Desulfitobacterium hafniense DCB-2: one gene and its partner. The main gene of each other region encodes a partner of the protein of the gene in region 2 in a complex. Links are inferred from orthologs where the notes say so. Each region holds a gene or a part of one and is shown on either strand. Other genes may lie near its edges. The genes, in order: accC and accD.

Region 1 (15,058 bases), 1.1 Mb from region 2 along the record:
CAATAAGATCCCCAATAGCATCAATGGTAACCCGCACTTCACCTAACTGGGAAACTGTCCGAAAAGTGTGATCTATGCTTTTGCGCGGCTTTAAGAAGGGTAATATCCCCAGGATCATGATCAAGATGGCTATGACTAAGCTTTCCCAAGTATTCGTCCTTAACCAATCCAATCCAGCCAGTAAAAGTTCATAAGGGAGTTCCCACCCCGTACTTATGGCTAGAATACATCCCCCTATCACTACCAATAAGGCACCAACACTATACCCTAACAAACCGGTCACCACCTTATATTTGTTTACCCCCCCTGGTCCACCAGGGGGGGTAAATCCGTTCGCTTATTTTAACCGAGCAAGCTCTTCATCTTTAATCTCAGGAACTGGACGAAAATTAACCCCCTGGACATGAACGTTGGTTTCGACGACCAGAAGGCCCGTCATACTTTCAATAGCCTCTTTCACGGCTTCTTGAACCTTTAACGACACCTCAGGTATCGACACACCGTATTCCACAACGAGATAAAGATTCACAGCAGCTTCCTGTTCCCCAACTTCAACCTTAACCCCCTTGGAGAGGTTCTTGCCACGACCAAGCATCTGGGCAATATCTCCCACCAGGCCGCCGCTCATACCGGCTACACCTTCCACTTGGGAAGCGGCCAGGCCGGCAATGATTTCTACGACTTCATCAGCAATCTTTATCGTTCCCAGTGCATTTTCTATGTCTGGTTTTTCCATAGTTTCACCTCATCATCCACATATTAATCCATAAGTATCTTTTGTCATTATAACAAAAGAAGACCATGCTGGCAAAGGTGAATGTACTATCTATTCCCCTAAAATCCGCCTTTGGATAAAGTTAGTATAGACTTCCCCACGGCGGAAAAAGGCATTATCCAGTACTTTAAGATGGAAGGGAATGGTGGTGTGTACTCCTTCAATATAAAACTCTTCCAAAGCACGCTTCATTCTTTGGATCGCTTCTTCCCGGTCAGCACCCCAGACGATCAATTTGCCGATCATGGAATCATAATAGGGAGGGATGGTGTAGCCTTGATAAGCGGCACTGTCCACCCGAACCCCGGGACCGCCGGGCGGGTGATAGAACTCAATGGTTCCCGGAGAGGGCATAAAGTTCTTTTCCGAGTTCTCAGCATTGATGCGGCACTCCATAGCCCAGCCGCGAATTTGCACATCTTCCTGTTCAATCCCCAAAGGCTCTCCCGCAGCAACGCGAATCTGAGCCTTCAGCAGATCAATTCCTGTTACAAACTCTGTCACCGGGTGCTCCACCTGAATACGCGTATTCATCTCAATAAAATAGTAATGCCCATGCTTATCTAAAAGAAATTCGATGGTTCCGGCACTGGAATAATCAGCGGCCTTGGCAGCCTTTACTGCAGCTTCTCCCATAGCTTTACGCAGTTCAGGGGTAAGGGCGCTGGAAGGAGCCTCCTCCAGCAATTTCTGATTTCTTCTTTGCAGGGAGCAGTCCCGCTCTCCGAGATGGATCACATTGCCGTGTTTATCCGCTAAAATTTGAAACTCGATATGACGAGGTTCCTCCACGTACTTCTCCAGATAAATCTCCGAATTGCCAAAAGCAGCCTGAGCCTCGCTTTGGGCAGCTTGAATAGATTTAGCCAGCTCTTTGGGGTTTTGGGCAATGCGCATCCCTTTACCCCCGCCTCCTGCTGAGGCTTTGATCATGACGGGGTAGCCAATCTCCTTGGCCAGAACTGAGGCGGATTCCACATCGGTGAGCACTTCTTTGGACCCGGGAACCACCGGAACTCCCGCCTCGATCATAGTCTTGCGCGCCGTGGCCTTATCCCCCATGGTTTCAATGGCTCGCGGCGAGGGACCGATAAAGGTTATACCACAGGACTCACAAATCTCGGCGAACCGTGCATTCTCCGATAAGAACCCATAACCGGGGTGAATAGCATCCACACCGGTTAACTCAGCAGCGCTGATGATATTGGGGATATTTAAATAACTCTTAGTCGAAGGATGGGGACCGATACAGACGGCCTGATCCGCTTCCCGGACATGCAGGGCATCCCGATCCGCCTCGGAAAAGACGGCCACGGTCTCAATGTCCATCTCCCGGCAGGCTCTGATGATCCGTAAGGCAATTTCTCCCCGATTGGCTATTAATACCTTTTTAAACATGCTGCCTATCTCCTCATTATTCAACTGCAAACAAAGGTTGACCGAACTCCACCGGCTGGCCGTTTTCAACCAAAATTTCCACGATGCGTCCACTGATTTCTGCTTCTATCTCATTCATGAGTTTCATCGCTTCAATGATGCATACCGTTTGGGACTCTTTCACCATCTGCCCCCGCTCCACAAAGGATGGAGCATCCGGTGCCGGTGAACGATAGAAGGTTCCCACCATAGGGGCCTTGATGTACTGCAGATTTTTCTTAGGAGCCTCAGCAGGGCTTTGCGGTTCCTGGACAACTTTAACCGGTGCACTGACTGCCGCCGGTGCAGGCTGAACAGCAGCTTCAGCGGTTCCTCCCATGACAGGCAGCGCCATGGCTGGTACGGGCATGCTGCCCTTTTTAATGGAGACCTTTACTCCTTCACTTTCAAGGTTCAACTCGGTGATATCTGTGTCACCAATAAGTTTAATAAGCTCTTTAATTTCTTTTAAATCCATTTTGGAATCCTCCTTCGCAACTGGGACGGACGGGCTTTTCGCAGCGACCGTGATCCCCTTCTCTCTTTCAATAAAGAACTTTTTAGCCACCTGTGGAAACAGGGCATAACTCAAGACATCTTCACGGGATAAGGCAAACTCTTTGCTTTCCTGTTCCGCCTTTTTAAGACCAGGTTCTAATTTGTCCGCAGGACGAATAGTGAGGACTTCTTCATCGCCGATGATCAGCTTCTGAATCTCGGGATCGACGGGTGCGGGCGGTTTGCCGTAAAGCCCACGGACATAGGCTTTCACCTCGGCAGGCACTAATTTATATCTTGCCCCGCTCAACACATTCAATACAGCTTGAGTCCCCACGATTTGGCTGGTTGGCGTTACCAAAGGTGGATAACCCAATTCTGCCCTAACACTGGGTATCTCGTCAAGCACTTCATTAATCCGATTCAGGGCTTTTTGTTCTTCCAGTTGGGATACGAGATTGGAGATCATTCCCCCAGGCACTTGATGTTCAAAAACCCGCATATCGGAAATACGGGTGATTCCCCGTTCAAAGCCTCTGCTCTTGCGGAGTTCTTCAAAATAATTAGCGATGGAAAAGAGCTGGGGAATATTCATCTCCGGAGCGAATTCAAACTCCTGAAGTGCCCGTACCACAAGCTCTACCGGCGGCTGACTGGCACCGAAAGCTAAGGGAACACTGGCTGTGTCGATGACATCCACACCGGCTTCGGCAGCTTTCACATAGGCAATGGTTCCCATACCACCAATATAATGGGTATGCAGCTGGATCATGACTCCCAATTCTTCTTTAAGCATTCTTACCAATTTATACCCGCGCTGTGGGGTTAAGAGACCCGCCATATCCTTAATACAAATAGAGTCAGCGCCTAAAGCCACAAGTTCTTTAGCCGTTTCCACATAATGCTCCAAAGTATGCACAGGACTGATAGTATAGACCACGGAAGCCTGAACGTGGGCTCCGGCTGCTTTAGCCGCTTCCATAGGAACGATCATATTGCGGACATCATTTAACGCATCGAAAATGCGGATAATATCAATTCCATTTTTTACACTAAGCTGGACAAATTCACGAACCACATCATCAGGATAATGCTGATAGCCCACTAAGGATTGACCTCTCAGCAACATCTGCAGTGGGGTTTTCTTGACATGCTGTTTGATGGTTCTTAATCGTTCCCAGGGATCTTCCCCCAGAAAACGCAGGCACACATCAAAGGTCGCTCCGCCCCAGACCTCAAGGGAATGGTATCCCACTTGATCCAATTCGGTCAGGATAGGAAGCATATCTTCTGTTCTCATCCGCGTAGCCCAAAGGCTTTGATGAGCATCACGCAGTGTCGTATCCGTAATTTTCACCGGTTTCATCCAGTACAACCCCTCTCTAATACCCTATCACGCTCTCTGTCTAAAATTCCGTTTATGTTTTATTATATGAAACTGGTAAAATTTTTTCAACGAAACAGCGTCAAGTATACAATATCACGCCAAAGTATACAGTATAACCTTCGAGATCGGATCTATAAGTAAATCGAAAAGATTCTGCACACTTTATTTCAGAAAACTCTCATGTCAGTCATGCGCAGAATCTTTTTGCTGTTAATAACGATAGGCTATGCGGACTTGTTCTTTGGCGGTATTGGTAACACGAAACACAATATCTTGAATCACCTTGATCTCTGTCCCTTCCAGGTTGGGGGCATAGACGATGACTGCAACTTCATTATTCCCCAAATCAGCTATGGCATCCTTAATTCCGCTGATTTTAAGGAGATTCTCTATTTCTTCTTCCTTTTGAATCTTATGACTCAACTGCAACCATTTTTCCTGGGCTTCTTCCCTTGTCTTGACCACATTGGAATCTAAAAGGGGAGCCAGCATAGTTTTGGCCTCCTGCCGGGAGGCTTCCCGCTGCAGCCGATAATTGACAAAATAGTCTCCTCCCTGGGGTAAGGGCTTGACCACCTCCGCAGAAAAATAAATACTCTGACCTTCCGGTTGTACCTGGACCGGCATACTTTCATGAGTAGGCTGACTAAGGGGCTCATCACCAAAAACCAGCTGCCAAAAGGCGTACAGCACCAGCAATGCGACAATAACAGAACCCACCAGCACCCATTTTTGCCCCTTCTTCAAATCCCCCCACCGCTTCAAAGTCATGACTTTCATAGTACCCCTCCCATGGGCTGAACATTGATCTTATCGGAAGAAATATCTAATAAGGTTCGTACGGCATTATGAATATTTTCCCGAACATTGGGGTCACTGGCCCCCTCGGCGATGATCAGAACCCCTGCCACATTAGGACGTTCTTCCATGACAATGACCGGTTGGCTGGCCCCGTTGGGCATCACCAGCTGATTGTTTTCAGTGACTTCTGTGGACTCCCGTGTTCCGCCGCTTTTATCAGACTCTTTGGTTGTTTTCTTGGTCACACTGCCGTTGGTGGCATAATCAGAGCGCAGGCTGGAGGATAAGGTTACGGATACCTGAACACTGCCAACCCCTGACATCTGCTGAAGATTCTGCACCAATTTCTTTTCCATTTCTTTTTCCAGAGTGCTGATTCGGGTGACCTCAACGGTATCCCGGTTCTCCACTGCCTGATTCATAGGCACCACAGGGGCGCTGCCCCCGCCTTTGCTATAGAGCAGCATACATACTGCAGCCACTACGAGCACTGCAGGGATTAAGATTTTAGGCTGGATATCTTTAAAAAGATTCATGAGCTATTCCTCCTTACTTTCTGGTTCACTGTTTTCATTTGCTGACACTGCCGTCAGCATCATGAAATTTACCCTTCCGTTATAATGATCTGCTCCCTGGGCATCTGCATAAAAAGAGCTACTTTATCCCTGATTTCCAGAGCTGTTGCCGACAATACCTGCTTCTGGATCGGCTTGGGTTCGTTTAAGTCAATCACGATGTCTTCAATAGGCTGAACTCCCTGCTCCTCGGCATCCAAATGAATCATAATCCGGTCGATTCGGGGTATGTTCGTCAATCCGCTTGAGCCTTCCGCCAAGTCCACATTCACCTGAAGCTCTTTAATTCCTTCCATGCCAACAGTTAAGGCTTTAATCTGGCTGACAACGATTGCTTTATACTGCTCCTGGACTGCATTGGTGCTAATGGCTTCTCCCACTTCCCCCGGGGCAAGAACCGCCAATTCCTGGGCAGAGCTTTCCGTCCAAGCCGGGATTGCACTCTCCACGGTCATTCCCAATAAGGTGGTAAGGGGAGTAAGGATGGCCGAGATGACGAACAACCCCATCACCAGTTTGACAAAGCCCTTCATGGACTTATTAGGAAGCAGCATCTCCAGAAAGCTGGCTAGAAGCAAGATAATAGCTAAATTGCGTACAAGGGTTTGTAAACTCTCCAAAACCTCACCTCCCTATCGCAGCATGACAGTTAAATTACCGGACCCCACCACCACGGCAATAGCCATAAAGAACATAATGGCTACAGAGGCTACCGAGGCAAAGATAAAAATCAAACTCTTGGACATTTCCTGAAGGGTGTCCGCTAACTCCTTTTGTCCCAGAGGCTCAATCAAAGCCGAAGAGATTTTGAAAACCAGAATCATGGCGACCAGCTTGACCACCGGACCTAAACAAATCAAGGCTAAAGCGATAATGGCCACAATCCCTAAAGCATTTTTTAATAAGAGTCCTGAAGTGACCACCAATTCCACCGCATCTTTAAAGAATTTACCCACCACAGGAATCAGGTCTGCAGAGTATTTTGCAGTACGCAGAACGACCCCATCAGCCACACCTCCAGTGACCCCTTGCACGGCCATGACCCCAATAAAAACGGTTAAAATGATACCCAAGCTCAATTTTCCGGTAAACTCCAGAAGTCCCGCCAGTCTGCTGAGCTTGAATTCACTGGAAATATGGTTAAACAGCTTGAGAACTGCTGCCAAAAAAAACAAGGGTAAGGCTACGGTTTTGATTAAGGTCGCCAAAAAGGTCAAACTGCCCAAGACGATGGGCTTAAATAAGGCCGCAGTGGTCAGATTCCCCATAGCCACCAGCATAGTCATCATGACCGGAAGCAGGGTCTGCATGAATCCCGTCATGGTTTGAATGGAATCGGAGGCTAGGTTCATGGCTATTTGGAAGGTGGCCAGGGCAATCCCCATCAGCACCAGATAGGCAAGGATCTGGGCCATTTTCCCTACCTCACCGCTGAATGCGGACTGAAGCTGCTGGAGAACGGCAGTCAATACGGCTAAAATCAAGAGCTTTCCGATTAAGGGAGCACTCTCGAGAATTTCTTTTCCCAATAAGGCGAGGAGTGTTTTACCGATCTCCACAGGGTGAAGATTGATATTGCCTTGACGAAGGTCATCAAAGAATTTTGCCAGAGAAAAATTAGGCAAAGACTCCTGAACATCCCGATCAATTTGCTCCAGGAACCCGCGGACTTCTGTCAGATCCACTTGAGCAGCTAGATCTGCGGTCGGCTCTGACATTTCCTCCGCTCCATAAACCAAGGAGGGAGTTGTCCCATTTCCTATGAAAAAAAAGAAAAGAAAGATAATTATCACTCGCTGCATTGTTTCACCTCACGGCACAAGTCGCATAACGGACTCCAGTATCGCTACGATAATAGGAATCGCCAGAACTAAAACCCCCACCTTGGCGGCGATCTCAATTTTAGTCGCGAGAGCTTTTTCTCCCGCATCCCTGCAGATATCAGCACCAAATTCAGCCAGGTAAGCGACTCCCACAATTTTCAAAACTATAATTAAATAGTAAGAGCTGATATTCGCCTGATCCGCAAGGTTCTGCAGTAAATCGATGATGATTTTGATTTTGTCCAGAATCAGGGTAAAGATAATAACTCCGGTCAGTATGGTCAGTTGAAGGGCAATTTCTTTGCGCACTTCTTTTAGAACCACCCCGATAATGGCAACCACTAAAGCAATTCCTACAATCTGCCATATTTCCACATTCAGACCTCCCTAATAGATCTGAAATACACTGCGTACAAGACTGAATAGGTCAGCCACAGCCTGAACGACAATATAAAGAACGACCACAACCCCTGCCAATACGGTAAGTTGAGCAATATCCTTGCGATTAGCCTGTTCCAGAACCATGACGAGAACTCCCACAAGGAGCCCGATTCCCGCTATTTTCATCACCATATAAAAATCCATAATCTCCACCTCATCTGCCTAAATTAAGAAAAGAACTACAGCGGCTCCTCCCAAAAACCCGAGATAGGACCACATCTTGGCTTGTTTCTCAGACCATTGGGCTGCATGTTCTTTGACAAGGGAAACTTGTTGTTTGACCAACTCGATTTGCTTATGCTGTTCTTGGCGATCAGAGCGTCCCAGACCTTTGCCTACGTCTTTTATCACCTGCCAATCCTCAGTTTTTAAGCAAAAATTCTTCTTTTGCTGTTCAATGGTCTCGTTCCAAGCACCATAGGCCCCTTCACCCTTATGCAACCGCTCTGACAATTCGGCAAAAAAGCCGGACCATGCTCCATCGGTTCTATCCCTTAGAATTGAAAAGGCTTCCGGCAGTGGAGTATTTCCCCAAAAAATCTCCGTATCAAGAAGGGTCAGAGCCGTCAGGCACTCCCGCAATTCCACCGGTCTTTTACGGATGCGTGCGGCACTATAAAGCCCCAGACTGCCACAACCTATAATCATTAAGAGAGCACCTACCCAAATCAAAGAGCATCCCCCCTTACCATCTCTTTATGAACTCTATCCGTCGGAGCCAAAACGATAATCTCTTCAACAGTTCCGGGCCCCTGGCGGCGACTGAGCACCACCACCCGTTCAAAAACCCCGAATTCAAACAATGCTTTTAAGGTGGGACGCCTCAATGCTTCGCTCATAGTGGCTGCGTGGGCGGTGCTGAGAATCTTCACCCCCGTCCTCAAAGCATCCAGGACGGCCTCCACATCTTCAGGATGTCCCAGCTCATCCACCGCCACCACCTGAGGAGCCATGGAGCGGATGAGCATATTGATCCCCATCCGTTTCGGACAACCATCCAGAATATCGGTACGGCACCCTAAGTTATAGGCAGGAATCCCCTGCCACATACCGGCCAATTCCCTCCGTTCATCCACCACCCCTACGGTCTGACCCGGCAGGTTAAGTGCAGGGCTGCCATCGCTGAGCCTGCGGATTAAATCCCTCAGCAAAGTGGTCTTTCCTGCCCGCGGCGGTGAAAGAATTAAGGTATGATGCAGAGTCCCTTCCTTTGTTAAAAGCTTGGGTAAAATGAGCTCTGCTTTGCCTTCGACAGCTTTGGCCAGGCGGATATTTAAAGCTGAAATATGCTTCAGAGTCTGCACTTCCCCCTGTTTCATGATGGCTTCACCTGTAATTCCAACCCGGTGCCCCCCAGGCAAAGTGATAAACCCCTGCTTCATTTCCTCTTCGGCAGCATAGAGAGAACTTTGGGTCATCCGCTCCAAGGCCTGTAAAACATCTTCACGCTGAACCCGGTACCCCTTTTCCGCCGCAACAGTCCGACCTTGTTCATCAATAAACAGCTCTCGATGATGTCCCAGGATCAAAAGGGGCCGCTCAATGCGCAAGCGGATTTCTTCTATATCTTTGAGAGCTATATCCTGAATCTGCAGAAAAATGCCTGCCAGATTGCTGCCAAACCAACGTCCAAAATCCTCTGAGGGATTCTTCCCTGCCACTTTTCCCTGATTTATAGAAACAGCCAGGGGTTTGGTTTTGGGTTTAAGTTCGGGATTGGGGTTTATGGGATGTAAAGTATAGCGCAGCGACACGGCATTGTCCCCCTTTGTTAAAAAGGTATGTCTGTGCCTAAAGTTTTAGACATGCTTTTCTTGCTTCCCGCCAAAAAACTTGTCCATGGGAATCAAAGGTGAATCAAGGGGACAGGTCCCATTTTTCAGATAGCCGACCATGCCGCCGCTCAGGCGACACCAATGAAGGATGAAAAAAAGTTAAAAGAGACCCGACCGCCCATTTAAGCTTATCGAGTCTCTTACTTATCACAACAACTGCTTAATTCTAATGAATAATCGTACCTGTCCCTTGATTCCCTTTGATTCAAAACTGCAGCAACACCGGCAAAATCATAGGCCTTCTGCGGGTTTTATCCCAAAGGTACTGGCTTAGGGATTCATGGATGGACCCGCGGAGAACCCCCCATTCCCAGCGTTCTTTGTTGATCTGAGTTTCGATACTGGCTGCGACGACTTTCTTCGCCCCTTCCACCAGTTCCTCTGCTTCCTTCATAAAAGTAAAGCCCCGGGAGATAATATCCGGCCCCGACACTAAAGTGGTGGGAGATCCTTTGCTAAGTGCCGCTACCACCACCACTACCCCATCCTGGGATAACTGCTGGCGATCTCTCAGGACGATTTGCCCCACATCACCAATTCCCAATCCGTCCACAAAGACGCTGCCGGATTCTACCCGTTCAGCACATTCCATCTTATCCGTATCGAGAAGAACACGGGTGCCAATTTGAGTGATAGCAATTTTTTTATCATCATACCCCATAAGATTGCCGATCTTGCGGAAAGCCATTTGATGTCTTACTTCACCATGGTGAGGAATTAAAAATTTCGGCCGGGTTAAGCGGATGATGAGCTTAATCTCTTCTTGATTGGCATGGCCGGAAACATGAACCAGTCCCATATCCTTGGTAATGACATCGGCTCCAATCTGGAACAGATGATTAATCGTTCTCCCGATCAGTTTTTCATTGCCTGGAACAGGTGTGGCTGAGATAACGACAGTATCTCCTGCTGAAACATTCACTTGACGGTGACTTCCGGTAGCCATCCGTGTCAAAGCAGCCAAAGGCTCTCCCTGGCTGCCCGTGGTAAGGATAAGCAAACGGGAAGGGGATATATCATTCACCGAACTGGTCTCAATCAGCATATCCGGATCAGGAAGGTGCAGATAGCCTAATTCTCTGGCAGTAGCCACAACCGCTTCCATACTGCGGCCGACCACACATACCTTCCGTTTAAGAAGAGCCGCTGCCTCAAGTGCTTGTTGAATGCGGTGGACATTGGAAGCAAAGGTAGCCATGATTATTTTTCCCTCGGCCCTGGAAAAAGCATCCATCAGAGTTTTCCCCACCACCTTCTCGGATATGGTGGAGCCGCTGCGCTCTGCATTGGTCGAATCACAGAGCAAAGCCAACACCCCTTCCTGACCCCAGGCTGCCAATCTTCCCAAATCCATCTCCTGACCATCAATAGGAGTATAATCCACTTTAAAATCTCCGGTGTAGATCACCCGCCCCAGGGGAGTCAGAATTCCATAACCTACAGCATCCGGGATACTGTGAGTCACCCTAAATGCTTCAACCTGGAAGTCCTTTGCTTTAACAGGCTCCCCAGGATCAATGACTCTCAATAAATTTTCCGGGTAACCGCCCCGTTCCCTCAGCTTAGCCCGTACCAAACCCATGGTTAATTTCGTGCCGTAAACAGGAGCTTCTAATTTAGGCAGAAGGAAAGGCAGACCACCAATATGATCTTCGTGGCCATGAGTAATGAAAATACCCTGAATTTTGTGTTTGCGTTTCTCCAGATAAGTAATATCCGGTATGACAAGATCAATTCCTAACAGTTCATCATCTGGAAATTTGACCCCGCCGTCAATAACAATAATGGAGTCCCCATATTCAAAAACCAAAAGATTTTTGCCGATTTCACCGGTTCCCCCTAAAGGAATAATGCTCAATTTCATACAATAAAAAACCCCCTCTGGTACACCTTTTCTAACAAAAGGTTTCCCTAAAGGAGGCATTATGATTCGGGAATATATGCAGATGTGCTATCTTTAAGCCCTTTGGACGTAGTTTCCTGTACGGGTATCGATGATTAATTTTTCCCCTTCGTTAACAAAGAAGGGAACTTGAACCACGGCGCCGGTCTCCAAGGTGGCCGGCTTAGAACCGCCTGTCGCTGTATCGCCGCGCACACCAGGTTCGGTATGGGCAACCTCAAGAATGACGGTGTTGGGAAGATCGACGCCAATGACGGTGCCGTTGAAGAAGAGGATACCCAAATTCATATTCTCTTTGAGATATTTAACTCCATCCCCGATTTGAGCCTCGGTCAAAGAGGTTTGCTCATAGGTCTCATTATCCATAGCCACAAAATGATCCCCATCTTTATAAAGATATTGCATTTCACGACGCTCCACATGAGCCTTAGGCACCTTTTCACCTGCATTAAACTTCCGCTCAATGATGCCGCCGGTTTTGACATTCTTTAATTTCGTTCTCACGAAAGCCGCGCCTTTACCGGGCTTAACGTGCTGAAACTCAATAATTGTATACACATCGTTATCCACTTCAATTGTTAAACCTGTCTTAAATTCATTGGATGAAATCATAATTATCCTCCTAAATATTCATTTTTATGCTGTTTAGCTTATCCCAATCGAACCAAATTTACCACTGAAAGAAAGTTTCCTATATCCACACAGAGGATAAGTCAGCTAAGCTTGTGAACAAGCAAGCTTCCTATATAATGAACTTTCTTCACTTCTGTGTCAAGGCCTCCAGGGCATAATCCAAAGCTAAGCTATAGCTTTTTCCACCTAAGCCGGAAATTTGCCCACAGCAGACAGGAGCAATGACTGAGGTTTTCCGGAATTCTTCCCGGGCATGGATATTGGATAAATGGACCTCAATAGCCGGCACCTGAACGCTGGTTATGGCATCCCGAACAGCATAGCTGTAATGAGTCCATGCTCCAGGATTAATAATCAAAAAGTCATCCGGTCCCATACTGTGAATCCACTGAATTAACTCCCCTTCGAAATTGGTCTGCTCCACCTGTATAGGGATTCCTGCAGTATAAGCCTTATGTAGAAGTTCGTTGTTAATTTCGTCGAGAGTCTGAGTCCCATACTTGTCCGGTTCACGCCGTCCTAGCAAATTCAAATTAGGGCCATGAAGGACCCAAATCTTTCCCATCGTATCCACTTCCTTAACAGCACGTCATGCACCCCAAAATTTTATCATAATTTCGTTTTTTCCACCAGTGGTCACGACAAAAAAAACGTAGAGATTAGCCCTCTACGGTGGTCTTTCCCTACGATTGATATGAGATTTTATTCCTAAGAGAAAAGGATATATTGGGAGAATTAAGCTGGTAGTCCGAACAGCTAAAAAACAGGCCGATCCTGGCGCACGTCGGAGTACAGCTCCCTGACTTGAGAAAGCTCCGGTGCATTATTCTGCTGAGCATTCCCCTGATTGCCCTGGGTTGTACCACCATTCTGGGCTTCAATACGAGGCCGGTCGCTCATCAGGCGGGGAGAATGAATGATATTAACATTGCTTAACATAATCTGTACTTCGCTAGGACCATAAATACCGCAAGGCTGAATCTTACGTATTTCGGTTCTCGGCACGGTGAGATGAATTTCATGAGGAATTCTGCTTTCCCCTATCCGTTTGATTCTGAACTTTACTCCCTCGACTTCCATCTCCACTTCATCAAGATGATCCCCCGCATACCCTACCCCCTGCTGTGGTGTAATGACGGCATAATGCTCATTTCCCCCGGGATTCACCGTTCTGGGCAGGTAAACCTTTTGACCGATCTGCAGATAATCCGGGTTCAAGCCCGGATTCGCCAGGCTCCACTCCTCACAGGTTCCTCCCCATCTTTGGGCAAGCTGGTAAAAGGTATCTCCCGGTTGAATCACATAATCTTCCACAGGGTCCACCCCCTCTTACCCATCTTATGGTCAGGAGAGATTGTCAGGTTCAAAGAAAAATATCTTTAGCAGAATTTCTCCCTCATTCTTTTCTAAAACTGCTTCTTCCACATAAATACCACCTTCAGATATGCCTTCAATACGGGTTAATCCCCTCTCGATCCCTGACCACGTTCCTTGTACTTGTAAACGAATTAAGGCGAAATAGAGAAAAGAAGGATTAACCTCCCCCTCAAAAATCCCTTCAAGGTGATACGAACGAACAGCTAAATTTTCTTCCCTAAATATCCTAATACATTCATCCATGACCAGAAGCAAATCATCCATCAGCCAGAGGTCTGAAGCCGCCTCCTTTGCCGGGTTCTGCAGGATGAGTCCTTCCCCATGTTTTATCTCTTGGCGAAGAGCTCCAACCTCTTGTCGGCGAAAAACCAATGTCCCCCCGATTAAGCAGAGCAAAATCACCAGAGTTATCAGGGCACTATAGCCGAGCTTGGGAAATTGTCTTCTTAAGCTTTCTTTCGTTTTAATCATCTTCTTCAGCCTTCAAAACGAATTGAATCGGCATTCCCTCCCTAAATGAATCCTCTAATGAATCCCCTGCCGTTTGATATTTGGCCAATTGGACCTTCCTCCACCCTAAGGCTTTAAGTTGCTGAAACATTCTTTGAACCTCCAGTGATTCCGTAGCAAGGCCCTGGATTAACAAAGTCCGGCCTTTAATCTCAATTCGTTCAAGGTAAATCCCCTCAGGTGCATAGGCTGTTAATTCCCTTATCTCCTGCCCAACCGCAGTGGGATTCCCGATAATCCTATCCCATGTTTGCTTTAGGGCTGTTTCCTTCTCCCTCTCCCAAGTTTGGTTGGCGGTTATTTCACTTAGTCGTTGAGCCTCAACCCGCAAGGTATCAAGGGTCTGTTGGGTGGATACAAGCATCCTCAAACCATATATATTTACAAGCAATATAAGTCCTGCGATTCCCCACGTAATGCGTTGCTTCTTTTTCTTTAGATTCTCTGTTCTCCAAAAATTATTCTGCCCTAGTTTCTCATCTTCAAGGGCCAGCCCCAATACAGCAAGGTATTTTTCCGGGGCATAAGCTGCCAAAGCATTTAAAGGCTGCGAACCCCAAAAGGCATAAAAGGCCTCATCCACTCCTTGTAAGACCGGAACTTTTCCTCGTACACCCTTAATGTATTCTCCTATTCTTTTCCCTGTTTTTTCAGCCACCCTGTCCTGACTCCACAGGATTCTCATAAGCTCTGCTTGGTCATGGGGTGAAGAAAGATAGAGCAGCATCCGATGAATCTCATGCTTCCATTCTTCCTCACCGAAATATTGAAGGGTGGCGGGAAAGCTGCGAATTATCTCAGGTATCCCTCCCTTATAGAAAATATATTGAATCTGCCCTTCATCTTCCCGAAGAAACAGAGTATTTCCCTCGGGACCAAAGCCCAATACCCTCCCCCAAGCCAGTTGGGAAAAACATACCTTGTTAATTTCAAAGCCTGCTTTCCGGAAACAAAAAATGACTGGAGATAAAACTGAATTCCTTATCCCGGATAAAATCACCCTCAATCTCCGCGACGGCCCTTTTTCCTCTTCAAGAAAGTAATCATAAACCAATTCTTCTTCAGGAATAGGAATCTCTTCTTC
Region 2 (15,155 bases):
TCCCATCCAAGTAACGCTCCGGTATGCATCATCTTTACTTGCTCGGAAGTAATACCATGTTTTTCATTGTAATCCTTGACGATTATATGATTTGCTTTCCGGTTTTCCGTGTTGAGATCGGAACGGATAAACCCTTTATTCCCATACTCAATGATCCTGATTTCGCCGTCTCCGTTCACAAACATACATCTTTGAGGAAGTCCGTTTCTTAATTTCTCATCCAAGCTGCATTCCTCCCATCTGAGAACCCTGTTCGGGCTGTTCTCCCATATTCATTTCCTGTACCCGCAGGTCAAAGGCGGTCAGGTAGGCATGATAGTCACCCTGCCCAGGGCTGCACCGCAGGCAGTATCGGTATCGCTCCGTTTCAATGATATAGCCGTAGTTCTGCCGCCAGCCGCCGCCGATTTCGCCGCGGTGTCCGGCGCAGTAGCTGTGCATGGCGCTGAGATCCTTCAACGGTCCGGTTTCCCGCAGCTCGTTTACCAGCTCGGTCAGTTCAGCCTTGAATTCAGGGCTGTTCAGAGACTCATCACCTCTCGGCCACCATGTGGACCAGAACTCATTGCCGGATGCCCCAAAGTCCATACGGACATGACCGATGGCGCCCAGCTCGGCATCTTGCTCCGGCGTCAGGGCATAAAAAATCCCCGCTTCTTCGGGAGAGGCGGGGCGTGGAGCATATTTGCGGTGATCGGCAGGAAAGTCAAGACCGTGTACGTCGCAAAATTTTGAGAGGGTCATGCATTCTCCGAAGAAGTTCAGTTTGCTGTCCATTCGCCGGAAAGCGGTATCAGGCTTTTTCAAAGCTGTGGGGGACAGGATTGTTCCGGCGTGATTGGCAGATGCACTATCTTGCAATCTCACAGGTATGCCGGGATTACGGGCGGAGCTGCTCAGGTCGTAGCAGTACCAGCCGGGGGGCACAGTGCCACGGTCGATGAGCCAATTCGTAAAAAGAGCCGGCCTTTCAAATATCTCGACATATTGCATTTCGTCTTCTCTGGCGTTAACGCTCATTTTGCACCTCCATGATAATGACTCGCAGGGCTACATGCCCAAGTCCATTTCCATACTGTCTTGCTTATCAAAATATGCCTCCGCTTCCTCATCCGTGGCGCAGGGAAACTCCTGCGGCTCCGCTTCGCCCAATTGCATGGGGATAAGGTGCGGCAGAAGCTGCTGTAAAAATGCCTGGTCCGGGCAGCGGTCGATAAATTCGCCAATCGTGTTTAGGATAAGGCGATCCATAGTGTCGGTGAGAGTAATTTCCCGCGCATCCCTGTGCTGCATGATGAAGTTGGCGATGTTGGAGAGGGAGTTTTCAAACCAGTATTCGCTCCGATATCCCTCATAGGGGTAGACATAGCCCCTGACTAAATTGTGACGTTCAAACATTTCTGCGATTTCCTTGTCTTTCATGACCTGATCTCCTTTCGGTGTAGTGGGCGCTGTTCCTCGTCAAACACACACAATACCATCCGTTGTGCAGAATAGCTATCCTATAAATCAACAAATCGGCGCTCCGCTTTCAAGGGAGGCTATACAAAGACCGCCCCGTCACACCATTTTTTCATGGCGTTGTAGAGCAGATGCACCTTGGTTGGGTCTGTTACCTCGCGCCATCCTGATGGTTTGAGCTGCCTGAGACCATACTGGCGCTCACCCTCAAAATATACGAGGATTCCGATATCGTCCGGTATTTCAGAGGCGATTTTCGGAGCGAGCGCTTTCGGAACGCAATAGTAATTCTCATTTCCGTGAAAGTTGTGCCCATTTGCACTTCTGAAATCCGAGTAGGTGATTTTGACCTCAAAGCAGGTGACCATCATGCCCACTTTCCAGTTATGGCACCGCAGGACACAGCCATGGCATTTCTGCTCGTTTTTATCTGTGCTGCCATCACGGAAGCATTTTCCGGGCTGGTGCATAAAGGCTGACGTGAGCCGCTCATTCTCAGAAAACCGCTCCCCATCCAGAAGCCTGCAGAGGTATTCCTCATCCTCGTAGTAGTCCTCAAAGCGGATGCTGTCCACGATTCCCGTGGGCGTCCAGACCTCGTCCGCCCATCGGATGGTTCTTTTTTCAGTGTTCAGCTTTGGCCGGTAGTGATGGGTGAGGGCTTTGATCCGTTTTGTTAAATCCGTTTCCATGATTTATCCCATCTCCATGCCGCCGGGCGTCTGCCTGTTTTGGGAAGAATCAGCGATATCCAGTAGTGCCTGCTCTGCGCTTTCCCGCCTGAGTACATAGCCTCCGGTCGCATAAGCGCCGCCATGATTGGAGTAATACTCGATACCGATTTTCGCATAGTCCAAATAGGGCTGGACGCTATCTTCAAAGGGCATCACACCCGTTTCCACGAGGTAGGCTCCCAGCTCGCGGTCGGTATTCACCCCGGAGAGCAATAGGTATTGCTCCAGCCGTTCTCCGATGGCGATAACATCATCCAGGCTATTCACGGACTCGGCATTCAAGGCTCCTTCAAAGATATGGCATTGGTGGCGGTCTAAGCTGCCGGTGAGTTCAGCGATCCGATTCAGCTTTTCAAATTGTCCGGAAGTGTTTACGTCTGCATTCTTCAGATATTGCCCGATGCCCCATACGTTGCTGATAGCCCCTACAATTCGGGTAGATGCGACGTCCCCGCTGATATGATCCAATTCGGCCCACGCCTCGCCAATTTCTGCGGGTGTGGCCGGCAGGGGCAGATACACGCCTGCATAGTCATCGGCACGAGTCAAATGAAGTGTAATCATAGCTGCATTCCTCCAATTCCCATGCTCTGCGAATCCTCTTGGCGGAGCAGTTCCTCCACGGCGGGGGTGCATCCCCAATAGGCAATATAGCCGTATTCTGTGAAGCTGCCATTTTCTATTTGGATGCGGTGTTCCCCGTACCTTTTGAAATCAATGTATTCCTCCAGATTCGCATCAAATTCGTAGCGGCCGGAGTCGATGATCATGTATCTGCCATATTCCATTGGGGTTTTAATCCCAGGCACAACCGTGAACTCATAGAAATTGTCCGCAATCAAAACTGCTTCCTTCGGGGTTTTGGGCTGTATCATCTCAAGGACAGCGTGAAAAGCATTCCGAGTCTGCTCGTCAAACCCTGTATAGCACCTTGCAAGGCTGTTCAGTGTATGCAGATGCGCGGACAATGGATGTTCCTCTGTGAAGAGCTGGTATAGCTCTCCGCTCATTCCCTCAAAGCTCAGATCAGTGCGGCAATCACAAGGGGTATACGCACCCAACCGATTTACTGCTTTCTCTATCTCTATCTCCCAGCAGGGGAAATAGAGATATTCGTGTTTGGCGTTGCTGTGGGATTCGCCGTATTCCAGGGTAACGGTCGCCACAGCATCATCCCGCCAGTGGTATTCCGGAAACTGCTCCCCGTTATATGCCTGTTCAGGAGTGTTTCCGGTAGGATATAACACACCATAGGAAGTGACAGCGCCTTTGTAATGGCCAATGAGCCTTCTTCCGATGGAGGCATAGGTCGTGCTCTCCAGCTCATTTAATGAGAGCGCCGTTTGACGGCAGAGTTCATACCTCCGCCCGATGGCGGAAACATCGGAAAACTCAGAGATGAGCGCATAGCAGTGAAGGTTGAAGGTGAGGTTGATGAGGTCTTTAACCTCGGACAGCTTCTCATGCTCCGCAACAGCATAGAAGGTATGCAGTTCATTTTTATCAAAGCTGTCCATTCTTTTGGCAAGATACTGAACCTCATCGGCATTGACCAGTGTCCCCGCCAATGCCTGCAAGCTGCCATTGTCACCCTGCACGGAATCAACCAAACACAGCTTTTCGGTTGTAATGCCGACTCCGATTTTCTCCATCTCTTTCTGTAAATCCGGTTCAACGGCAGGAAATTCAACGACGGTGGTCCGGTAGGAGGGGGCATCGTGCTTTCGCAGTTGCAGCTTTAACATTTGCTTTCCTCCCGTCTGTTTTTTCGATGGAGTTTCTCCATATCGGTTCTGAGGCAATCTCCTTCGGAGCTGTAGCACATAAATCCATGGGAGGGATAAGGGCAGTTACCACAGCTTTTGAACGGACCGCAGGGCCGCTCGGCTGGCGGTATCCTGCCGCCTATCACGAGAGTGTCTGAATCGTAACAGGCACTTCGCTTATTTTTCTTGTATCGTATGAGCATAGTTCTCCTTTCCAAAACGCAAAAAGAGCCGGAGAATGGAGACGTTTTTACGCCCCGGTTCTCCGGCCCTTGAGTGTAGTTTTTCTCTGTTATTGACTGATATAAAAAAGGGCGCTGCTTACATTGATTGTTCTTGAGCAGCCTCCATATTGACCCGCTGGAGTGATGCGATCTGCTCTCGGATATCCGGCAGTAAGCCCTCGATCTGGCTCTGAATGCCAATCAGGTTCTTCTGATCCGTCGGTGTCAGGTCGTACCCGGCATCGAAGGTATCGTTGATGCCCTGGTAAATATCAAGAAGCTGGGCATCGGAAAAAAGGCGCTGTTTTTCAACCAAGCCGGAGCGGATGGCAAAGTCCGCTTTTGCGGCCGCATAACCGTCCAGATAATATTCTCCGTCCTCTACGCCAGTGCCTTTATAATCCCGCTGCCATGTGACAAACATATATCCGTATTCAGTTTCTCGGCCAGCCAAGACAGTACCGTTGAACTCTGCCAGCAGCCGAAAATCTTCGTCCAACGCCTCAGCCTCCAAAAGCGGTGCCCTTTCTATCGCAGTCAGGTATTCACGAACCTCCATGGAAAAGGGCGCCACCTTATGATATAACTCGCTTGCTTCGGGAGAGCGAATGTCACCAGGGAAGATGCACATATACCCGCTGGGTTCCACATGGCAGGCGGAACGGCCATTTATCAGGATTGGCAGTGCGTTTCTTTCTGGCGGAGCAGTTTCAATATCATGTTTGGAAAGGACGCGGGAGAGCTCTTTGAAAAAGTCTTTGACCATATGAATTTCCTCCTTGTTCTGATGTTGAAATGCAAAAAGGGCGCTGACTTCATTGGCTCTTAATCAAGCCGTTAAAATCAGCGCCCTTTTGCAGTTTCGGTTTGTTGGGTTGTGCGGGTTTTGGGTAGCGCCCTTTTATCTTTGACAGCCCTCTCAAAAAGGGCGCTACGATTTATTGTTCTACTTGTGAGTTTGAGTCCTGTCAGGGTGAAGCATTACCCCTCATAAATCTACGGAAAAAGGGCTTCCACTTTTTATAGTGGAAGCCCTCGAAAGGCACGGATTTACTGGCTTTACAGCCAATAAATCATTTTCGCCTTGTCTTTTTGGTGCGAGTGGTCGGAGTCGAACCGACACATCCGTAAAGATAACGGTTTTTGAAACCTATCCAATGCGTTTGGTATAGTTAAGTTTATCAGTGAAACGCAGTGATTACAAGGGTTTTATAATTTCAGTGTTGGGGATGTAAACGTTAATTTAGGGATACCTTTGAATCGATTGTTTCACTTTTTCATAATGATGCCTCAATAGGGTCATGCTCTTTATTACCGACATATGTAACCATTTGTCGAAAAGCAGGGATTATCTTCTTGCCAGAAGAAATTCCTTTTATATTTAAATAGGAGGTGGCCGCAATAGGAATTCACATAATCCTATAAGGACCGATAAAAACAGCCCCGGGAATTATTGTCCCCGGGGGTTTCACATCCTATAAAGAAACCATTTACAGGTTTGTAGTTCAAACTTCAAATCATACCGCCTTAGCTTTCCGTCAATGTCGCTCTGACACGAGTAGATTTTCATCGGGTTCCCGGCCAGCTTCTCCTCGCTAACCCTGAGGATTTGCTCCACGTTGATGACCTTGTCCTTATGTTGAAACCTCGCCGGAGCAGGGTAAATCACTCATATTGTATTCCGCCTATTTCATTATTTTTAATGAAATCAGCAAAAGCGATAATCAAAGCTTATGAAGCCTCAATCATGAATTATCTGTAACAATAGCCTTATGATTTGAGTATAATTTTGGTAAAAGTAATACAGATCGGAGGGATTGAATTGCCTGTATTTGGAAGCAGGGATTGGTATGGGAACCTTGCCTGTAACTTCATGTATGTTCAGGGAATCAGCGACTTTGATGATAATAGCAGTGTTAGACTTACACAAGATGATGCAGAACAAAGGCTTTCTATCACTTTACGAATAGGGAAAGATAAAACTCCCAAATACCTCTTTTACGATCAGATAGTTTCCATCGAAATTAAGAAGAAGCATGGAACAAGAAATCGCGATTTCTCTATCAGTTATCATCCGGCAAATAACCCTGACGATGTAAAGATTCTTCTATTCGAGATTGTCGATGCTTCTCTCCATTGGAGAAAATTCATAGGGGCACTCAAGAGTAAAATTCCTCAGCCACCTGAACCTGAACAACTTGATTCTCAGCCTGAGCCAGAAGTTTCTCAATATCTCTAGGAAATCATCTTCAAAGACGGTAAAAATGCCAGATCATAAAGAACTGGCATTTGCTTTGTAAGAGAGGCTAGAGGCGCTGTGACGTTAGCCTTAGAAATTGGCGCCAGAGCCGGCGAGATCCAAGCCCTAAAATGGATAATGGCGAAAAAGCAAAGCGAAGCCAAAAGCGAAGTAAACTAAAAAAGGCCAACCCCAAAGGGCTGACCTCAGCTTAAATCAAATGTTCCACTTTTGTTCCACCTAATTTTTATTATTTCGAATATCGAAGAAATAAAAAATCCCTGCAATGTCTGCAGGGATTGGCTTTTCGATTGGTGCGAGTGGTCGGAGTCGAACCGACACATCCGTAAAGATAACGGTTTTTGAGACCGTCGCGTCTGCCTGTTCCGCCACACTCGCATACTGCCTGAGCAGGTCACCTCGGCAACAGGTGACTTAGATATAATAGCATAGAATTTGAAAATGTGTCAAGCCTTCTCTTCAAATTCTCCGTAGTTCATAAGTTTTTCATAACGCATAGTTCGCAGCTCATCCGGTGGGAGTTCTCGAAGTTCCGCCAGGGCTTCGGCAATGGTTTTCTTCATTTCCTCGGCGGTCCGCTCCACACTCCGGTGGGCTCCTCCCAGGGGTTCCTTGATAATGCCGTCGGCGATTCCCAGCTCCAGGAGATCCTGGGCGGTGAATTTTAAAGCGGAAGCCGCTTCCTTCGCTTTGCCCGGATCCTTCCAGAGAATTGACGCACAGCTTTCCGGAGCAATGACCGAGTAGAAGGAATTCTCCAGCAGCAAGACCTTGTTCCCCACACCTAAGGCCAAGGCGCCGCCGCTGCCTCCCTCCCCGATCACGGTGCAAATAATCGGAACGCTGTACCCAGCCATGGCCTGTAAGCAGCGGGCAATGGCTTCCCCCTGCCCCCGTTCCTCCGCTTCAAGATCACAAGCCGCACCGGGAGTATCGATAAAGGTGAGGATGGGGCGGTGGAATTTTTCCGCCTGATCCATCAGGCGGAGAGCCTTCCGGTATCCTTCCGGATGGGGCATGCCAAAGTTTCGCTGAATATTCTCCTTAGTCCCTCTCCCTTTGATATGGGAAACCACCGTGACGGGAATCCCTTGAAAGATGGCGATACCGCCGACGATAGCCTTGTCGTCGGCAAAGAGACGATCCCCTTTGAACTCCATAAAATCCTCAAAAAGCAGAGGGGCATAATCGTAAAAATTCGGTCGTTCCATATGGCGGGCAATCTGAACCTTTTGCCAAGGTTCCAGGTTGCCGTAAATTTCTTTTCTTAATCGTACCAGTCTGCGCATGAGCTTGGAGATTTCCGGCGAAAGATTGATATCCTTCTCTTTGGAGAATTCCTGCAGCTCCGCGATCTTCTGTTCAAGCTCAAGAATTGGCTTTTCAAAATCAAAATGTTGAGCCATTAAACTGCCCCTTCCTGATGATAACGCAGCAAACGTCCTAGAACCTTTCTCATCTCTGCTCGTTCCACTACACAATCAATCTGTCCGTGGCTCTGATTGAATTCAGCAGTCTGGGCACCTTCCGGAAGTTCTTTACGCATGGTTTGCTTGATGACACGGGGACCTGTAAAGCCGATCAGTGCACCCGGTTCAGCGATATGTATATCTCCTAAGGAGGCATAGCTGGCTGTGACTCCTCCGAAAGTAGGATCGGTCAATACGGAAATATAGAGCAGCCCTTCCTCGGCCAAACGCCCTAAGGCCGCGCTGGTCTTAGCCATTTGGTACAAGGAGAGGATTCCCTCCTGCATGCGTGCTCCGCCGGAGGTGGAAAAAATAATCACCGGACAGCGCAGTTCGATAGCCCGCTCAATAGCGCGGGTAATCTTCTCTCCGGTCACAGAGCCCATACTGCCCATCATGAAGTTCCCCTCATTAAAAGCCAGAACCACCGGCATTCCTTCGATGCTGGCCTGGCCTGTAAGTACGGATTCCGAAACATCGGATTTCTGATAGGCTTCCGCCAGCTTTTCCTCATAATCGGGAAAGCTCAGCGGATTCGTGGTCTGAAGCTCCCGATCCCATTCTGCGAAACTCCCCGGATCAACCAGATGTTCAAGTCTCTCCCGGGCCGGGATGCGGAAATGATAACTGCAGGTCAGACAGACTCTTTGGTTCTCCACCAAATCCTTATTAAACAGCGCTTCGCCGCATTTAGGACATTTCACCCAGAGACCGTCAGGGAGCTCTTTGCGGGTGGATTCCTGTTCCGGAGAGGGCTCGTCGAAATAAGCCAGCCCCCCTTCCGAATTTTTCGGAGGCAGCGAACTGAGAGTTGCGTATTTGCGTTTTTTACGAAATATATCTTTTAACATACCTAGCTCCCCATATAGCTAGTAATAATTTCATGAGCTTCTTCCGCCTCTGACTCAGGGACCAGGATCTCCACCGATGCGTGATCCCCCAGATGAGCTGAGCCAATGGGTCGAAGCTGAACCAGCATTCCTTCTTCAGAAAGGGCTTTTTTATACTTCTCGGCAATTGCTTTATTGGGCGCAATATAAATAACGGTCCACATGGCAAATCCTCCTTGTTCAAAAAGAGAAACATACCCTTTATTCTGTAGATTAAGTACCATAGGTACTAATTTAAAGACCAGATAATATTTTTCATAATAACACAGGGAAAAGCATCTTGCAAGAAAGCCTGTCCGTGCTTTAGTCATCAATCTCTGGGTGATATTTCCTGTAAATAGCCCTTTCCACATGGGGCGGGACGAATTCACTGATGTTGCCCTTTAAGCTGGCGGCCCATTTAATCGAGCTGGAACTGATAAACGAGAATTCGCTCTGAGTCATTAAGAAAATCGTTTCAATATCCGCAGCCAGCTTTTTGTTCATCAGGGCTAATTGGAATTCATATTCAAAATCCTGCATAGCTCTTAGGCCCCGGATGATGGCATTGGCTCCGCATTGTCTGGCAAACTCCACAGTCAGCCCCTCGAAGCCTCTGATTTTGACCTGGGACAGCTCCTCGGCAGCGGTCTCCAGGAGCTGAATACGTTCTTCCAGGGAAAAAAGGGTGGTTTTATTGCTGTCTACAGCTACGGCAACGATCACTTCATCGAAAAATTCCGTCGCCCTTTTCAGTATATCCAAATGCCCATTGGTCACGGGATCGAAAGTTCCGGGATAAATTGCTATTCGCACTTGTCCTGCTCCTTTTCGCATCGTTTTTACATGGCATTGACCTTCCATACCACATTGCTTTCCCCTAGTATGTTTGACAAGGCCTGAACCAATTCCTCCAAATCATTCACCCAAAGTTCCCGGTTTCCTTGAATCAGTTTTTTATCCTGCTCAAAATAGAAGAGCACCGGATGGGTTCCCGAATAATGACGCAGGATCGGCAGGGCCTCTTCGAGAAGAGGCGTCCCTTCGTAAGGAAATCTTAAGTAAAGCTTCCGGGCAGGTACTGCACCGGGCTTCGCGGAAGGTACTGCACTAAGCTTCGGGGGAGACTGGGTTGAGGGCTGAGTTGGCGGCTGGGTTCGAGTCTGAGCTTTCTCCCGGGTCTGAGTTTTCTCGTAGTCCTTGTACCCTATCGGTTTAGTTCGCTCTGCCCCATTCTCCAGATCCGTGATACGCTCCGCAAAAATCTTGCGTTCATCATCCCGGATGTTGTATCTTCCTTCCACCACCACGACCTGATCCTCCGTCAAACGGGCACTTTGGGCAAAAATCCGCGGGAACACCAAAACATCTATAGTTCCGGTTAAATCCTCCAGCACAAAGCTGGCCATCATTTCCCCCCGTTTGGTCACGGTGGTGCGGTATCCGGTGACGATTCCCCCCAGGATGACCTTCTTTTCCTCATCGCCTTCGAGACAGGTCAGAATATCCTCAGAGACAGCATTCTTTAGCTTGGGAAGAACACTTTCCAGAGGATGGCCGCTGAGATAAAGACCCAGATATTCCTTTTCCATCGTCAGGAGTTCTCGAGGAGAATATTCTTCGACATCAGGGAGTTCAATCCCTTCATCCAAGTCGTCCCCAAAATCGAACAGGGAAATTTGTCCGCTCTCTTTATCCCTTTGGCGCTGCTGGGCTATCTCCAGGATAGAATCCAAGGCTAAGAGTCCTTGGGCCCTTTTACACAGCAAGCTGAAAGCTCCGGCTTTGAGGAGGCTTTCCAGGACCCGCTTATTGAGGACCTTGGCATCCACACGAATGCAGAAATCATAGAGGGAGTCAAAAAGGCCTTCCTGACGGGCCTCAATGATTTTCTCCACCACATTGACCCCCACATTGCGGATAGCCCCTAAGCCAAAGCGAATGCCCCGGCCTTCAATGCTGAAGCCCACCTGACTGTACTGAACATCCGGAGGGAGAATTTCAATCCCGCTTTGCCGGGCTTCATGAATATAAAAGGACACCTTATCCGCCGAGCTCATCACGGTGCTGATTAAAGCCGCATTAAACTCCAGCGGATAGTTGGCTTTAAGGTAAGCTGTCTGATAAGAAATCACGGCATAGGCTGTGGCATGCCCTTTATTAAAGCCATATTCGGCAAACTTGGCCATCAAGTCAAAGATTTCCGCAGCTTCCTTTTCCGTGAGGCCGAGTTTTAGGGCACCGGGAATAATCTCCTCGCCGCTGGGGCTCTGCAAACCATAGATAAAGCTTTGCCGCTCTTCTTCCATGATCTCCTTTTTCTTTTTCCCCATAGCCCGCCTCAACAGATCGGCGCGTCCCAGGGAATAACCTGCTAAATCCCGGGCAATCTGCATGACCTGCTCCTGGTAGACGATCACCCCATAGGTGCTTCTGAGAATGGGCTCCAGCAGGGGATGCAGGTAAGAGACGTTTCCCCCATGCTTGCGGCGGATAAACTCTGGAATCTGCTCCATGGGGCCGGGACGGAACAGGGCGACCACCGCGATAATATCTTCAAAACAGGATGGTTTCAATTCTTTAAGTACATTGCGCATCCCCCCGCTTTCCAGTTGGAAAACACCGGTGCTGTTGCCCAGGGAAAGCATGTCAAAAGTGGCCTTGTCATCCAGGGGCAGGCTTTGCAGATCCAGCACTTCCCCCCGATTCCCCTCAATTTGCTTTAAGGTTTCCTGGATGATGGTCAGGTTGCGCAGCCCCAGGAAGTCCATTTTAAGGAGGCCCACTTCTTCCACCGTCTTCATGGGGAATTGGGTCATGGTGAAGCCTCCGTCGGAAGTCCTTTGCAAGGGGATATAGGTATCCAGAGCATCCTTGGCGATCACCACACCGGCGGCATGGGTGGAAGCATGACGAGGCATTCCTTCGAGGGAGCGGGCGATTTCATAGAGCTTCTTAATCTCCCCGTCCTCTTCCAGGAGCTTCACCAAATCGGGGGATACAGCCAGGGCTTTCTCCAAGGTCATACCTAAGTCACTGGGGATCGCTTTGGCCACTTTATCCACCCGGGCCAGAGGAATTCCCAGCACTCTGCCCACATCACGAATGGCCGCTTTGGCGCCCATGGTTCCAAAGGTAATGATCTGACAGACCTTATCGGCGCCGTATTTTTCCATAACATAGTTGATCACCCGCTCCCGGCCGTCCGGGTCAAAGTCTATATCAATATCCGGCATGCTGATCCGCTCCGGATTTAAAAACCGCTCAAAAAGCAGATCGTGCTGCATCGGTTCTACAGTGGTAATCCCCATCAGATAAGCTACCATACTGGCGGCGGCAGATCCCCTGCCCGGCCCCACGGCAATACCATTTTGACGGGCATACTGACAAAAGTCCGCCACGATCAGAAAATAGCCGGAGAACCCGGTTTGGGCGATGACTCCTAATTCATAATCCAGCCGCTCTTTTTCTTCGGTCCTTTGGTTGGGGTAAAAAAGCGGAAAAGCTTCATAGCATTTTTTTCTCAGATAGGTATCCAGGGTATAGCCTTCCGGAACCTCAAAGACCGGCAAATAATTGTCCCCGAATTTAAAGTCTACCTGACAGCGCTCCGCGATCCGGGCCGTGTTCTCCAGAATCTCCGGATGCTCGCCAAACAGCAGATTCATCTCCGCTTCCGATTTCAAGAAAAACTCCTCGCTGGAAAAGCTCATACGGCTGGCATCGGTAAGGTTCTTTCCAGTCTGAATGCAGATGAGCACATCCTGGATAAAGGCATCCTCTTTGTTGACGTAATGGACATCGTTGGTGGCTACCATGGGAATCCCTGTTCGGCGCTGCACCTCAAACATTCCCGTATTAACCCGCTGCTGCTCCTCCAGGCCATGGTCCTGGACTTCCAAAAAGAAATTCCCTTTGCCGAAGATCTCTTCATACTCCAACGCACTCTCTACCGCTGTCTCCAGCTGATTATTGAGGAGATACTCCGAGACTTCTCCCGCTAAGCAGGCACTTAAGGCAATCAGTCCCCGGCTGTGCCTTCTCAGGATATCCTTGTCCACCCGGGGTTTATAATAAAAGCCCTCGATATGAGCCATGGAGACAAGTTTAATGAGGTTTTTGTACCCTTCTTCATTTTCAGCCAGCAGCACAAGATGGCGGTTGTTGTCATCCCGTCCCGGCACCTTCTCCGTCCGCCGGTGCGGGGCCACATAAACTTCACAGCCAATAATGGGCTTAATGCCGGCCTTTTTGCAGGCTTTATAAAAATCAATAATACCATACATGACACCGTGATCGGTAATGGCCACCGAGGGCATACCCAGCTCGACGGCTTTTTTCACCAGTTTCTCAATCCGGGCCGCCCCATCAAGAAGGCTGTATTCCGTATGGACATGGAGGTGAACAAATCCCATAATCAGACCTCCTTTTTGTACTAGTGTCATGACACGTTCACTTTCAGACAAGTCATTTGGCGAAATGTGAGCGGGTCATTACACTATCCCCATTATGAAAGAAAGACCCTGATAACTCAAGGCCTTTTCCCCTATTTAATTCAACTATTAACTAAGAAACCTTTTTATCGCCCATTCTGGCGGTCATCAGGGCTTTGGCCAAAAGCTGGTTATTGGAATAGACATCAATCTCAATATTGCAGTGCTTTTTCGCCACCAGCAGCAATTTGACCGTAATGCGGACTTCCGTCCCTACGGGGATGGGCTGCAATTGATAGAAGGTAAAATTCTCTGTAATCGCATCCAGCCGGTATTGCTTGCGCAGGGCAATGTATCCGGCCATATTCATTAAGGTCACTAAAACTCCGGGACTGGCGGAACCAAATTCATTGATCATAAACCGGGTAATCTCGCCCTCGATAGTCAGGTACTCGGGGTCCTCCACATAACGGAAACCGCTTAAAATCAGATTATCCACGGTTTCACCAAACTGAGGCTGCTTCTGGATCTGCTGATAGGCTTCCAAGACGTCCTGCAAGCTGATAATGCCGATCAGCACTCCTTGGTCAACCACTGCGGCGATCTCCCAGCCTTCCCAAAGCATAATGCGGGAAATATGGGTTACGGAGTCTTCCCTGCCCACCACATAAGGGTTGGGATTCATCACTTCCACCACGGAAGTATTCATCTCGGCGCCGGCTACATCGATGGCCGTAATCATGCCGACCACGATATTCTCCTCGTCCACAACGGGAAAGCGGCTGTGGGTGGTTTGCTGTGAAAGCTCGTGCCAATCTCCTACGGTGGCACGGGTGGTCAAATAATTCACATCCTTGACCATAATGTCCTCAACTAAAATAAGCTCTTTTTCAATCAAACGATCATAAAGGGCCCGGTTGATCATGGTGGTCACGGCAAAGGTATCATAAGGGGTCTGAATAATAGCCAGATGATTGGCTTTAGCCAGTTGGATGATATCCTCCTGGGGTTCAAATCCTCCGGTAATCAGCAGAGGGGAGCCTTTCTGCAAAGCAAGCAATTGGGCATCGTGACGATTCCCTACGATACACAAAGAATTGTCTTCTAAGTATCTCTCCATGGCGTCCAATTCCATCGCCGCAATCAAAAACTTGTTGGGCGAGTTATCCAGACTTTCAAAACCGCAGAGCACAATCCCTTCAGCAATTTGCGAGACTTCACGCAAGGTTAAATCTTCAATGCGCCGTTCCTTAGCTCCTTCAATACGGATGGTCCCCACTTTGGGGATGGAACGGACATATCCTTTATTCTCTGCTTCTTTAATGGCCCGGTAAGCGGTTCCTTCGCTGACATCAAGCTCTTTGGCAATAAAGCGGACAGAGACCTTGCTGCCTACGGCAAGGCCTTCAATGAAACTTAAAATTTGTTGATGTTTCGTCTGACTCAATCGTAACGCTCCCTACTTTATCAAGCGATTTTCAGACTCAATTATACCACATCCGGTGGTCTGAAAGGCATATTCCCGGTTTTATTTTGAAAAATATTTTGTCGAATCAGCAACTGTTATATAATTCAAAGCCAAGCTAATCCAGGGAATTCTCGTTCTCCTGCTGGCTTCTGCTTTTGATGCGCTGGGTCATTAAGCCCCCGATTTTTCCGGCCTCTTTTGCTGAAAGTGAATGCCAGCCCTTTAAGCGAACCTGATCGATAAGGCCTAATTCTGCGGCAATCTCCATTTTCAACGCTTCCAGCGGATCTGTTCTTTTCAGCTTAATATGTTTACCTTTCATCAAATCATCCCCCTGCTCATCCCTTGTCCCTCGAAATACGGACAAAGGTGCCTTTTCTCAATGGGTTGTTGTTTTAGGCGACAGCGACCCTCAACATAGTAATAGCAATTAGCTGCACAAGGTCTTCGTGTCATTGTGAATCAACTCCT

The links.
Region 1: the proteins of accD (region 2) and accC are in contact, whole or in part, in a solved structure (PDB 8UXZ), measured with the Escherichia coli proteins. The link is inferred for Desulfitobacterium hafniense DCB-2 from one-to-one orthologs.

The regions. Positions count from the first base shown.
Region 1 is NC_011830.1:3,737,268-3,752,325, forward strand. What follows is about bases 1-2,810. They hold accC (acetyl-CoA carboxylase biotin carboxylase subunit), read right to left. Parts: upstream 2,174-2,810; coding sequence 827-2,173; downstream 1-826. Other genes in these bases: amaP (alkaline shock response membrane anchor protein AmaP), read right to left, coding at 1-274; DHAF_RS17495 (Asp23/Gls24 family envelope stress response protein), read right to left, coding at 338-736; accB (acetyl-CoA carboxylase biotin carboxyl carrier protein), read right to left, coding at 2,190-2,810. Outside these bases: more of accB, read right to left, coding at 2,811-4,055; DHAF_RS17510 (SpoIIIAH-like family protein), read right to left, coding at 4,287-4,856; DHAF_RS17515 (hypothetical protein), read right to left, coding at 4,853-5,413; spoIIIAF (stage III sporulation protein AF), read right to left, coding at 5,482-6,072; spoIIIAE (stage III sporulation protein AE), read right to left, coding at 6,085-7,254; spoIIIAD (stage III sporulation protein AD), read right to left, coding at 7,264-7,650; spoIIIAC (stage III sporulation protein AC), read right to left, coding at 7,663-7,860; DHAF_RS17540 (stage III sporulation protein AB), read right to left, coding at 7,879-8,388; spoIIIAA (stage III sporulation protein AA), read right to left, coding at 8,385-9,470; DHAF_RS17550 (ribonuclease J), read right to left, coding at 9,757-11,415; efp (elongation factor P), read right to left, coding at 11,509-12,066; aroQ (type II 3-dehydroquinate dehydratase), read right to left, coding at 12,215-12,652; DHAF_RS17565 (LysM peptidoglycan-binding domain-containing protein), read right to left, coding at 12,844-13,410; DHAF_RS17570 (hypothetical protein), read right to left, coding at 13,432-13,935; DHAF_RS17575 (PilN domain-containing protein), read right to left, coding at 13,928-15,058. UniProt on the Escherichia coli protein: This protein is a component of the acetyl coenzyme A carboxylase complex; first, biotin carboxylase catalyzes the carboxylation of the carrier protein and then the transcarboxylase transfers the carboxyl group to form malonyl-CoA.
Region 2 is NC_011830.1:2,599,293-2,614,447, reverse strand. The notes cover bases 6,809-9,715. They hold accD (acetyl-CoA carboxylase, carboxyltransferase subunit beta), read right to left. Parts: upstream 8,766-9,715; coding sequence 7,851-8,765; downstream 6,809-7,850. Other genes in these bases: DHAF_RS11940 (DNA polymerase III subunit alpha), read right to left, coding at 9,626-9,715; coaD (pantetheine-phosphate adenylyltransferase), read right to left, coding at 9,108-9,599; DHAF_RS11950 (putative signal transducing protein), read right to left, coding at 8,768-8,968; DHAF_RS11960 (acetyl-CoA carboxylase carboxyltransferase subunit alpha), read right to left, coding at 6,892-7,851. Outside these bases: DHAF_RS12010 (hypothetical protein), read right to left, coding at 1-224; DHAF_RS12005 (LPD28 domain-containing protein), read right to left, coding at 217-1,020; DHAF_RS12000 (hypothetical protein), read right to left, coding at 1,051-1,422; DHAF_RS11995 (hypothetical protein), read right to left, coding at 1,542-2,153; DHAF_RS11990 (hypothetical protein), read right to left, coding at 2,157-2,759; DHAF_RS11985 (antirestriction protein ArdA), read right to left, coding at 2,756-3,940; DHAF_RS11980 (hypothetical protein), read right to left, coding at 4,283-4,951; DHAF_RS11970 (hypothetical protein), read left to right, coding at 6,008-6,424; more of DHAF_RS11940, read right to left, coding at 9,716-13,198; DHAF_RS11935 (DRTGG domain-containing protein), read right to left, coding at 13,350-14,663; DHAF_RS11930 (alpha/beta-type small acid-soluble spore protein), read right to left, coding at 14,800-15,006.